Regions from separate parts of the Peribacillus sp. TH14 genome, predicted to be linked through region 1. Evidence: predicted binding sites of a transcription regulator. Region 1 holds the regulator's gene; the other holds the start of a gene.

Region 1 (6,295 bases):
TCTGCTAATTAGTTGAATAAACCCGAGTCTGCTGAGTCTTTTAGCGGGCTCGGGTTTATTTTTAGCGAATTTTTAATTCTATTTTTAGCGGTTTAATGTGAAATTTTTTTTGCGAAGTGATAAACTGCTATGAAATGATTCAAAGGGCAAGGACTTCATTAAGAAAGCCCTTACATTTTTTTTGTATAAACATTATCTTGCCGAAAATTCAAAATGGCAGTTGCAAAAAAAATTCAAACAATATATACTATGAATCGTGAACTTCTTCAAAAGAGAGTTTGCACGATGGCTACTTAAAGGGTTAGGACCTCTTTGGACTAACTTTCCCCCGTGGTAGTTGTTAGAAGTTATGTAATTTTTAATCATGGTAAGGGGGAAGCTTAAAATGGAAACAGCTTACACTATGGAAACAATGGGTAGACATGTCATTTCTGAACTTTGGGGTTGTGACTTTGAAAAACTGAACAATATTGATTTGATTGAAAAGATTTTTGTTGATGCTGCATTGAAGTCAGGTGCAGAGGTTCGCGAAGTAGCATTCCACAAGTTTGCTCCACAAGGAGTAAGTGGGGTTGTCATCATTTCTGAATCACATTTAACGATTCACAGTTTTCCAGAACACGGCTATGCAAGCATTGATGTCTATACATGTGGTAATTTGGATCCGAATATTGCGGCAAACTATATTGCTGAAGCTTTGAATGCGCAAACACGTGAAAACATTGAACTTCCACGTGGATTAGGTCCGGTACAAATGAAAAAAGCCAATATAAGTGCCCTATAAAAAACGTATACACAGAGATGCCATGGGTGCATCTCTTTTTTAATGCAATAAATTAGCAAGCCCGCTTTAAACTAAAGATTGTGACTAGTAAAAAGCATAAAGACTCTGATAACGCTCCTTCAAAAAAGTGCCTACTGTTGGAAGTTACACTTTTTACTTGTACTGGTTGTTCCTTTTAATATAAGATTGAGATAGAAGAGTAAATCCTTGGGGAACATTTAGATAGGGGAGTCCTACATAAAATACGGAGCTGATAATGATGAAATGCCCATCATGTCAATATAATGGAACAAGAGTGCTCGATTCCAGGCCAGTCGATGAAAGTAAATCGATTCGACGACGCCGTGAATGTGAGGCATGTGGTTTTCGATTCACGACATTTGAAAAGGTAGAGGAAACGCCGCTGATTGTAGTGAAAAAAGGCGGGACACGGGAAGAGTTCAGTCGTGATAAAATCCTACGTGGCTTAATCAGGGCCTGCGAAAAACGTCCAGTTCCACTAAAGGAATTGGAGCAAATTACCAGTTATGTAGAAAAGGAATTGCGCAACCAGGGCATCGCAGAAGTGAAAAGTGACAATGTCGGCGAAATGGTGATGGACAAACTGGCAGAAGTCGATGAGGTTGCCTATGTTAGATTCGCTTCCGTATATCGACAATTTAAAGATATTAATGTCTTTATTGATGAATTGAAAGATTTAATAAATAAAGAAAGAAAGTAGAGCTGAAGATTTACTTTGGCTCTTTTTTCACTACATCTTTTGAAAGGTTTGAATGGAGATGTCAATGCATTGGCAAGAATTGCTCCCAGCGGATTCATACTTGGTTTCATCTGCGGGGCTGCTTCATGATTATGATCGGAAAATACTAACCCGACTATATCAACCTCTTATTGGACCGATCTGTATTAGCCTATACATGACGTTATGGAGTGAGTTAGAGGAAAATCGGCTCTGGTCGGAAGCTTCCTCACATTATCAATTAATGAATACAATTGGCCTTAAATTAGGCGATATTTACGAAGCACGCCTTTTGCTTGAGGGAATCGGACTGCTGAATGTGTATAAGAAATCGAAAGAAGATACGAAGGAATTTATTTACGAATTGAATTCGCCGCTGTCACCTCAACAGTTTTTCACTGATGGTATGCTGAATATATACTTATACAAAAAAATTGGCAAAGTACAATTTAACCGGTTAAAGAGATTCTTTTGCGATGATCACATTTTAACGGATCAGTATGAAAGTGTGACAAAATCTTTTGCAGATGTGTTTTCATCAGATCATTTGGACTCCTTATATGTAACAGATGAAGCGAAAAACGAATGGAAACCTTTGCCCGAACAGCAATATATCAATCGAGCGGATGGAGTCGAGCCATCGGGATTTGACGGCTTATTTGATTTTGACCTTTTGTTAGCCGGAATAAAATCATCAATCGTGCCGAAAAAGGCCTTTACTCCGAAAATAAAAAGTACGATTGCCAAACTTGCCTTTTTATATGGCATTGATCCGCTTGAAATGCAAAAACTAGTTATGGATGCCGTTTCATTGGATGATGAGATCGACGAGGAAATATTAAGAAAGGCGGCAAGGGACTGGTACCAAATCGAGCGACAGGCCGATATGCCTTCCCTTGTCAATCGCGTGCAGCCGATACGTGAACGAACACAAAAAGAAGAACCGAAAACGCAGGAACAAGAGCTAATCCGTCATTTGGAGACGATTTCCCCGCGCGACCGTCTGATGCAGTTGTCAGGCGGTGCAGAGCCATCCAGCGGTGATTTGAAAGTGGTAGAAGGTGTGATGATCAACCAAAAGCTAAATCCGGGGGTCGTCAATGTCTTAATTGAATATGTTATGCTCAAAACAGATATGAAATTCACAAAGGGCTATGTGGAAAAACTGGCGGGCCATTGGGCACGTCTGAAGGTGTCTACTGTCATCGAAGCGATGGAACTAGCTAAAAAAGAGCACCGGAAATATCAGGATTGGGCTCAGGGAAGCAGAAACGTTGCAAAAGGCGGCCGGAAAAAGACGATTCGGGAAGAAGTGGTTCCCGAATGGCTTGAGAAAAAAGAAGAAACACAGCAGGAGCAGAAAGTGGATCAGCCTGAATTGAATGAACAGAAACGCGAGCTTCAGGAGAAATGGAAGCAGTGGAAAGCTGGAGGTGAAATGAACGATGGAAAAGATTAATAGTTCCCTTAATAAATTGGCTAATACAAACCAATTTCAGGAGCGTTATGAAAAGTTAAAACAGGAAATTTTTGAAGACGAACAGGTGCGGCTATTTTTGAATGCCAATAGTTCGACTGTTACGAAGGAAATGATTGATAAAAACTTAGGGAAGCTTTATGAATTTACTTCGCAAAGTAATAAGTGTGATAAATGTCCAAGTTTGGATGGCTGTATCAATATGATGCATGGCTATTATCCCAAACTGGTTGTTCAAGGGAAGGCACTTAATTTGAATTATGAAATCTGTCCGCGGAAATTGGCAGAGGATGAAAAGCGAAAACGCGAAAAATTGATTCGCAGTCTTTATGTGCCAAAGGATATTTTAAAGGCTACCATTGAAGACTTTTCACAAACGGATGATGAAAACAAACGTTTAGGCGTTTTAGGTAAAGCGATGTCATTCATTATGGAGTATGAGCCGGGTAAAAGACAAAAAGGATTATATATTTATGGGAAGTTCGGCGTTGGCAAGACTTATTTATTGGGGGCAATTGCCAATGAACTCGCTGAAAGGCAAATATCCTCACTAATCGTCTATGTACCGGACTACTTAAGAGAACTAAAGGGCTCGATTGGCGATAATACCGTCAATGAGAAAATTGAAATGGTCAAAACGGCACCTGTTCTTATGCTGGATGATATCGGAGCCGAGTCTATGACAAGCTGGGGCCGCGATGAAGTCTTTGGGCCAATTTTGCAATTTAGGATGCTGGAAAACCTGCCTACGTTTTTCACTTCGAATTTTGACATGAATGGCCTTGAAAATCACTTAACCTTTTCACAGCGCGGTGAGAAGGAAGAAGTGAAAGCGGCCAGAGTATTGGAAAGAATTCAATATTTAGCAGAACCGGTCAAGCTTGATGGAATAAACCGGAGAAGATAGTGGAAAGTGGTCTCTTATTAGAGGTCACTTTTTTCTATTACAAGCCTTATCCTACTTCTAAACAAGTCCCTATCCCCATATACATGAAAAAAGAAGCAAGGGGGAAGGGGGGATGTCGTAGTGCAAATTTCGTTTCAAAATGATTCAGAGGCATTAAAATTACTGAATTTAGTTTCTGTCCATCCGTTAGGGGCAGAATTTCAACCATACATTCGATTTCTTCCACAACAAGGTATGTATGTGGATATGACAGAGTCAGTAGGTGATAAATGGCTAATCCTGCTCAGTGAAGTATTTCATTCTTTTTTGTTGGAAGAAAAGATGCTTCCTGTGATTGAACAAATCATAATTAGTAAATTTTTCTATAGAGAACGAGAAGAAATTGAAGCGATTACCGAAATTGCATCATCGATTATTGAAGGAGAAAGAGCTAGGTGTCAAGGGATGTTATTCAGTACGGAAAAAAAATTGATTGAGGAAGGGCTTCAAAGCATTTTGGCGGGGAAGGTGTCTTTTTCATTCGATTCCTTTACGACTTTCCGTTTAAAATCATTTCAGCATACGTTGGAAAAGTATGTGGTCAAGGCGATTGATGAATATAAGTTGGAACAGGACTATCAAAATTTTATTGCTACGCTCCGTGATTGCCTGCATGGGCAGGAGTCGAAATTACCAAAGCTTCATCTTGTCAATCGAGACGGTTTTCAATTCTATGATCAGGAATTCAGCAAGCTTGACCGTCCAAAAATCAATAGTATGATTGACAGGCGGCTCCTTGCCAAAAGTTCACTTTTTCTCGATACGGTGATACTTGCCCCGCTGTTATCGATTGCTCCGGAAAACTTGTACATCTATACCGATGACAAGGAAGAAGGCCTAATTCAAACAATGGCGCGGATTTTCGAGGAGCGGGCGACTGTCCTGCCGCTCTCAGCATTTTCGAAGGCGTTTGAATAATCTTTTTTGGGGATAATGAACAAAACAGAAAATTAACCTTGATTTTCACCGTATAACAAATTATAATTTCCTACATACTATTAAAAACAAAAGTTATGATGAGGACACGGGTATTCTAGTCGCCGATTTTCAGAGAGGGGAGCCAAAAGGCTGTAAGCTTCCTATTCGCATAGATCACTTACCACCTTTAAACTTCGGCTCGGAAAGCAATTAGATTGCGACTATGAGTTGACGGGAAGCTGCCGTTACCAAGTTACAAGTGTCATTTTGCCGTGAAAAGCAAGGTGAAACGAGGGTGGAACCGCGGGTTAATGATTATGATTATTAAGCTCGTCCCTGTTTTATACAGGGGCGGGCTTTTTGTGTTGTAATTAGATTTCTCGCTCGGATACCTATAACTGAAAACAGATTGTTCTAAAAATAAGAAGGAGTGAAACTGAATGTCTGAATTACTGAAAATATCATTTCCTGACGGAGCGGTGAAGGAGTTTGCTAAAGGTACAACTACTGAAGACATTGCTGCATCCATCAGCCCTGGTTTAAGAAAAAAATCCATTGCTGGAAAGTTCAATGGTGAATTATATGATTTGAAACGTCCAATTGAAGAAGACGGTACAATTGAAATCGTCACACAAGATGCAGCAGATGCGCTTGAAGTGCTTCGCCACAGTACAGCTCATTTGATGGCACAAGCGATCAAACGTCTTTACAAAAATGCTAAATTCGGTGTCGGCCCTGTCATCGAAGGTGGTTTTTACTACGATATGGATCTAGAGGAATCATTAACACCTGAAGATCTTCCTTTGATTGAAAAAGAAATGAAGAAAATCGTTAATGAAAACTTGGAAATTGCTCGCATCGAAGTAAGTCGTGACGAAGCCATATCTCGTTTCAAAGAAATTGGTGACGAGTATAAATTGGAATTGATCGATGCTATTCCTGCTGATCAGCAAGTAACGATCTATGAGCAAGGTGAATTCTTTGACCTTTGTCGCGGAATCCACGTTCCATCTACTGGGAAAATTAAAGAATTCAAGCTATTAAGCGTCGCCGGTGCATACTGGAGAGGCGATAGCAAAAACAAAATGCTTCAACGTATATACGGAACTGCTTTCTTTAAGAAAGAAGAACTATCCGAACACCTACGTTTCCTAGAAGAAGCTAAAGAACGTGACCATCGTAAAATCGGAAAAGAATTGAACCTGTTCATGAGCTCACAGAAAGTTGGACAAGGTCTGCCAATGTGGTTACCAAAGGGTGCGACAATTCGCCGCACAATTGAGCGATATATTGTAGATAAGGAAGAACGCCTGGGTTACGACCACGTGTACACACCTGTAATGGGAAGTGTTGACCTTTATAAAACATCTGGACACTGGGATCATTACCAGGATGATATGTTCCCAGTCATGGAGATGGAAAACGAACAGA
Region 2 (6,295 bases), 380 kb from region 1:
ACTAGCTGTGGGATAAATGGTTTCATATACTTCTCCATTCTTTTTCGGATTTGTTCATACTTTTATTCAAACTAGACAATCTAACTTATAAGGATAGTTTTTCTTAATTTAATTATCCTCATGATTGATTCTAATTGGTAAATTCAAGTATGGGAGATGTGATATGACTAAAAAGCAAGACTTCTTGGCAAATGGAATGGGTAAACAAGTAATTACCGTACAAACAGATAATAAATTTCCCAATCCCCGGAATGTCCCTGGAGACTCTGTCGATGAATACTCGGTGTTAAAGGATGGAAACCAATACTTGGCCGAAAAGGAAATTGCCCAACAAAATGAAAATGGCTGACAAATGAATGCAGAAGAGAAGACCGAATCCTAAGACTCGGTCTTCTCTTCTGCATTCATTTTCATTGTATTTTCTTTAAGGAGTTTAAACGCAAGGAAAAGCAAGATTATACCAAATACTCCGGCAATAATATAACTTATATTTAAATAGTTTTTCATTAACACTGACATGAGTGGTGGTCCTGCTGCAACACCAATAAATCGTGCAGAACTATAGAAAGAGGAAATTGTTCCCCGCTGTGTCTTTTCAATATTTTCAGTAATGAGCGCATCCAAAGTTGGAAGCATGGCACCAATCGCGATTCCTAATACACTTGTTATTATAAGCAGCAACACAATTTTTTCCTTCGTATAGCCAACAAAAACTATACTTCCTGACATTAATATTAAGCTAATCAATATAATCCTTCTCATCAACGGTATGCTTCCTTTTATCTTCCTTCCCGCCACATAAGAGGAGATACATAAGAAGAACAAAGGGATCGCCAAGACAAAGCCTTTTTTAATGCCTTTTAAATCATGTAATTTTTCTAGACTTTCCGATAAAAAAAATAGCACTGCAAAAAGAACAAGCATGACAAAAACGCCCAATAGGAATACAACGGAAAGCCACTTTCCTCCCTCCTCAAAGGTTACTTTCGTTTTATTTAAAAATTCTTTGAACTTTATTGGTGCATGATTATTCTTCGGTACTTTTATAAAGAAAAAAACGAGAACAATCGAAATTAAACTAAAAAAGGAAATAGAAAAGAACGGTAAAAACCAAATAAGTGAAGCGAATAAGGATCCTAAAATCGGACTTAACACTTTCCCGAAGGTATTCGATGTTTCAATTATGCCTAAACAGGAACTTGTTTTCTCATCATCAGCTTTATAAAGGTCGCCTACTAACGGCAAGACGATTGGAGTTGCCCCAGCCGCACCAATCCCTTGTAGAACGCGGCCCAAGATAATCCAGGTATACGGATTGTCCATCTTCCAGGAAACAAAACCAGCAATCAAACCACCTATCAAAGCTAAAATCAGGCTGGGTAGGATAACTTTTTTCCTTCCAATGCGATCAGACAAGTAACCTGCTACTGGAATTAGAAAAATGGAAGCGATTGAATAACTGGTGATTATCATACTCGACTGAAAGGATGTTATGTTCACTTTTTCTTCAAAAACCGGCAACACCGGAATAAGCATAGAATTTCCTAGTGTCATGACGAGCGGAATCGAAGCCATGCTTACAATACACCAAGCACTTACCTTCGTATTATCGCATTTCTGATTTTCCATTCATACACCCCATCATAGTTAATACATTGTAGTTTAACCATATATAAAGAAAAGCTTTCACGAAAATGAATAACAATTAATAGTTTACAGACCAATAAAAGGTAACATTTAAAATTTCAAAATATTGAATACACTCTTAGATTTGCAAAAAAAAGCCGTTAAGATCAGCTTTTCAGCTATACCTTAACGACTTTCTTAAATCAAGCTTATAGGCCGCATTTTAATTGTGCGCCACAATTCGTGCATGTATTACATCCGCCCATTTCCTGAACTTCACCTTTACGGCAAACAGGACAGGTGTTACCTACTTCCGACCCAATCGTAACATTCGTCGAACGCAGTTCATTTATCGTATCAACCAATACGACTTTTTTCTTTTCTTCCACATCTGTTAATTCATCCATTTCAAGTTGCTCATCCATTTGATTTTCTTCCGCTTTAAGCGTAAGAACCTGACTGTCACGGCTTCCATCTACATATACCGTACCGCCTTTTGCTCCGCCTTTGTATAGACGTTCATATACTTTTTCTACTTGTTCAACGGTATATCCTTTAGGAGCGTTAACCGTTTTACTAATCGAACTGTCAATCCAGCGTTGAATAATGCATTGAACGTCAGCATGTGCTTCAGGAGCCAATTCCATTGCAGAAATGAACCATTTCGGAAGCTTTTCTGGATCCGCTTTTGGATGACGATCCAAGTATTCCTGTACGATGTCAGCCTTAACCTCAATGAATTTACCAAGACGACCGCTACGGAAATAGGTGAAAGAGAAATATGGTTCAAGACCAGTTGATACCCCAACCATCGTACCTGTACTGCCTGTAGGAGCAACTGTCAATAAATGAGAATTACGGATGCCATGTGCAGCAACACTTTCTCTGATATCTTCTGGCATTTTTTCCATAAACCCGGTTTGAGTGAAACGCGTTCTAAGCTCATTCGTTTCTTCATCAGTTGACCCGATTAGGAACGGGAAACTGCCCTTTTCTTTAGCAAGGTCTACTGAAGTCCTGTAAGCTGTAGTTGCAATCGTTTCAAACACCTTGTCTACCAGGATATTCCCTTCTTCAGATCCGTACTCCGTTTCACAATAGATTAACAAATCATGCAGACCCATAACACCAAGACCAACCCGTCTCTCGCCGAGTGCTTGTTTCTTGTTTTCATCTAAGAAGTAAGGGGTCGCGTCAATGACGTTATCCTGCATACGCACACCCACTTCTACGGTCTGCTTAAGTTTCTCAAAGTTAACTGTTTTGTTATCTTTATCAGCCATTTCTGCTAAATTTACAGCTGCTAGGTTACACACAGAGTATGGAGCCAGTGGCTGTTCACCACATGGGTTCGTTGCTACAACTTGTTGTCCGTATGCTTTTGCATTTGTCATCTCGTTAGCATTATCAATAAAGAAAATACCCGGCTCTGCAGAATAAGTAGCACAAATATTAATTAAGTTCCAAAGCTCTTTAGCTCGGATTTTACGGTAAACACGGACTTTGCGGCCCATTTTTTCCCACTCACGTACATCACCGACATTGTGCCATTCTTCATTATAAATCGCCATTTCTTCAGCATTATAGCTTTCAACATCCGGGAAACGCAATTCATATTCGCCATCTTGTTCGGCAGCTTCCATAAATTCCTTAGTCAAGCAAATCGAGATATTGGCGCCTGTTAGAAAATCGGCATTATGGACACTGTACGTTCCGCCTGTACGAACCTTTTCCTCGGCCTCTCTAATGATTTTCTCGTTAAATCCGCCTAAACCCGGAATCTCTTTATAGTTGATGATACCTTGGTACATAGCCGTTTCCTGTTCGGTATGCGGAGTGAATTTTAATTTATCTGTAGCGTACTTTTTGATGGTTTCATCTTTTGTGTTTTCCACTAAGTAGCGAAGAATCCGTGGATTTTGCATTTTCGAAATAATGAACTCAGCAATATCTGGATGCCAATCCGCAAGCATAATCATTTGTGCACCGCGTCTGCTTCCGCCCTGTTCAACAAGATGGGTCAATTTCGCAATATCATCAAGCCATGAAACTGAACCGGAGGATTTTCCATTTACCCCTTTTGCCAATGTATTTCTTGGACGAAGTGTCGATCCGTTCGTACCTACACCGCCTCCGCGGCTCATGATTTCCATGACTTGCTTTCTATGTTCGGAAATTCCTTCGCGTGAATCCGGAACAAATGGCATTACATAGCAATTAAAATAAGTAACATCCGTGTTAGAACCGGCTCCATATAATACACGTCCTGCTGGGACAAAATTAAGGTTCTTTAATTCTTCATAGAACTTATTGAACCATTCCGTTCTTTTTTCCTCAGTCTTTTCCACTGAAGCCAATCCCGTTGCATTACGTTTTGCAATTTGTTCATAGTATATTTCAAGCGGCTTTTCAATGATATCAAGCGGTCGATTTACAATCCCCGTTGCCACTTCTTCCGGGTTATCTAATGCTCCGCGAAATTCATCATCCACTAATACCTTAGCTTTTTTCGTTTCCCAATCTATTTCAACGATGTAACCAAGACCCCGTGCAGGGAATTTCGGATCTTCCTTAATCGTCAATACTACAAAATCGCCAGTCGAGAGCGTAATTTTTTCAGTATCCTTAAAAGAATAGCGGTCAAGCATAACTAGACGGGACACGCCTTTATGCGTCATTTTCATATCAGCTGTTACAGGATGGACCTGGGGAAATAAAGAAATATCCTTATTCAACCTTTCTAGATCAACCTTTAAAGCTTCTTTTATTACAACCGACATAATTCCCTCTCCTTTATATGTTTCAAGATCCGTTCTTGCTGCAAAAATTTATATGTAGTCTTACATGTCCGTTTCGCTTAACAAGTTACCCTAAATTTATCATAGCGAAACTCAAAAATCAATATATAGTGTCGTAATAAATATTTCGACTACTATATATTGTGTTTGTGTTGATTAACTTTTAATTTTGTCAAACGATAAATCAATTAATATAGTTAGTAAAAGGGAGGAAAATGTCGATTTATAATAATTTTTCATCAGATTTCAATTAATTTGAACCTTGCTTTTTCCCTGTCCTTGTTAGTGCTTATCGTTGCAAGGAAAAGCTTATTTGTTTGCAAAAATCTGAAAAAACATTTTTATTATCTGTTCTAATTATCCTGCTTCTTCTATCTCAAAAAATTCCATTCATCGCTTTCATATTTGCTTTCTGCAATGGCTTTCACTTCCAGCAATTGCTGTTCAGTGAGGACGTATGGCTCTAATTCGATCGAAAGTCCATCGGCAAAACCTTTTTCAAAAGCATCTTTTGCTTCTGGGATGGTAATCTTTCTTCCGGCAATGTCATTTATGGCCACGGCTTTGTTTTTTAAGTTTTTTTGCATTCTCTCTTTAACCCTGTCATTTGAGAATTTAAACACGCTAAAGAGCTTTTCATCATCAAGTTCAAGTAAAATGGCCCCGTGTTGAAGGATGACGCCCTTTTGCCTTGTTTGTGCACTGCCAGCTACCTTACGGCCCTCAACGACCAATTCATACCAGCTTGGCGCATCAAAACAGACGGAAGACTTGGGTGCTTTTAAAGCCGCTTTCTCCTGATCGGTTCGAGGTACAGCAAAATAAGCATCCAATCCAAGATTCCTGAACCCCATTAATATTCCTTCAGAAATAACTCGATATGCCTCAGTAACAGTAGTAGGCATTCCCGGATAGGATTCTGGGACAATTACGCTATAAGTCAATTCATGTTCGTGCAGTACAGCACGTCCTCCTGTTGGTCTGCGAACAAAACCGAGGCCCTGCCTTTTAACTTCTTCTATATCAATTTCAGATTCTGCCTTTTGAAAATAACCAATCGACAATGTAGCTGGGTCCCAACCGTAAAAGCGGATAATCGGTGGTATTTCCCCTTTACTCTGCCAGTTTAAAAGAGCTTCGTCCATCGCCATATTAAAAGCCGGTGAACAATATCCAGAATCTATAAATCCCCATTTTTCTTTTGTCATCCTTACCCCTCATTTCATGTAGACTGTTTAAAAGTAAGTCAGTAATTCCGTCATAAAAAAACTCACATTTAGTAGTTTAACAGACTTTAACACTCTAAAAAAGAAAGTACCATTAAGTCGATAAAGAATTTTACGAAAATATTTTTTGATTATTAGTTAAAGCAATTATATAATAAAGATTGTCTGTATTCGTTAGGTAGAAGGGAGTTTTTATGTTTGGAATTATTATATACACTGCTCATCATCATAGGAGTGGTTATTGCGTATTCACTTTTTAATTGGTACCGCCAGCGTAAAATCGTTAAAACGTTAACACAGGATGAATTTATTGCTAACTACAGAAAAGTACAACTAATCGATGTGCGGGAACCAAATGAATTTGATAATGGTCATATCTTAGGCGCAAGAAACATCCCTATGACTCAAATGAAAACACGCCTGGTCGAAATTAGGCCGGACAAGCCTGTATACTTGTACGCTCAAAGCGAAATCATCAGCGGAAGAGCTGCAGCCATGCTATACAAAAAAGGCTACAAAGAACTGTTTCACCTAAAAGGCGGTTTCAAAATGTGGACCGGTAAAATTAAAGCAAAGAAATAAGAACCCATCTCCGCATGGGCTCTTTTTAATTAAAAAGCTATCATACTAAAAATTGAAATGAAA

Evidence for each region. The regulator NrdR, encoded in region 1, represses ribonucleotide reductase genes. The targets are predictions, from matches to a motif close to AACACNATATATNGTGTT.
Region 2: a site for NrdR is predicted at 4,555-4,572, ahead of JFU50_RS18975 (vitamin B12-dependent ribonucleotide reductase). Genes of this name have one in related genera too.

What each region holds. Positions count from the first base shown of each region.
Region 1 covers NZ_JAEKEK010000001.1:3,528,088-3,534,382, forward strand. Annotated here, with positions in the region: gene JFU50_RS17065 (glyceraldehyde-3-phosphate dehydrogenase) at 1-12, shown strand, start outside; gene speD (adenosylmethionine decarboxylase) at 404-784, shown strand; gene nrdR (transcriptional regulator NrdR) at 1,044-1,505, shown strand; gene JFU50_RS17080 (replication initiation and membrane attachment family protein) at 1,564-2,982, shown strand; gene dnaI (primosomal protein DnaI) at 2,969-3,907, shown strand; gene ytxC (sporulation protein YtxC) at 4,028-4,864, shown strand; gene thrS (threonine--tRNA ligase) at 5,305-6,295, shown strand, end outside.
Region 2 covers NZ_JAEKEK010000001.1:3,904,711-3,911,005, reverse strand. Annotated here, with positions in the region: gene splB (spore photoproduct lyase) at 1-26, opposite strand, end outside; gene JFU50_RS18985 (hypothetical protein) at 164-349, shown strand; gene JFU50_RS18980 (MFS transporter) at 379-1,629, opposite strand; gene JFU50_RS18975 (vitamin B12-dependent ribonucleotide reductase) at 1,836-4,406, opposite strand; gene JFU50_RS18970 (lipoate--protein ligase family protein) at 4,796-5,632, opposite strand; gene JFU50_RS18965 (rhodanese-like domain-containing protein) at 5,849-6,232, shown strand.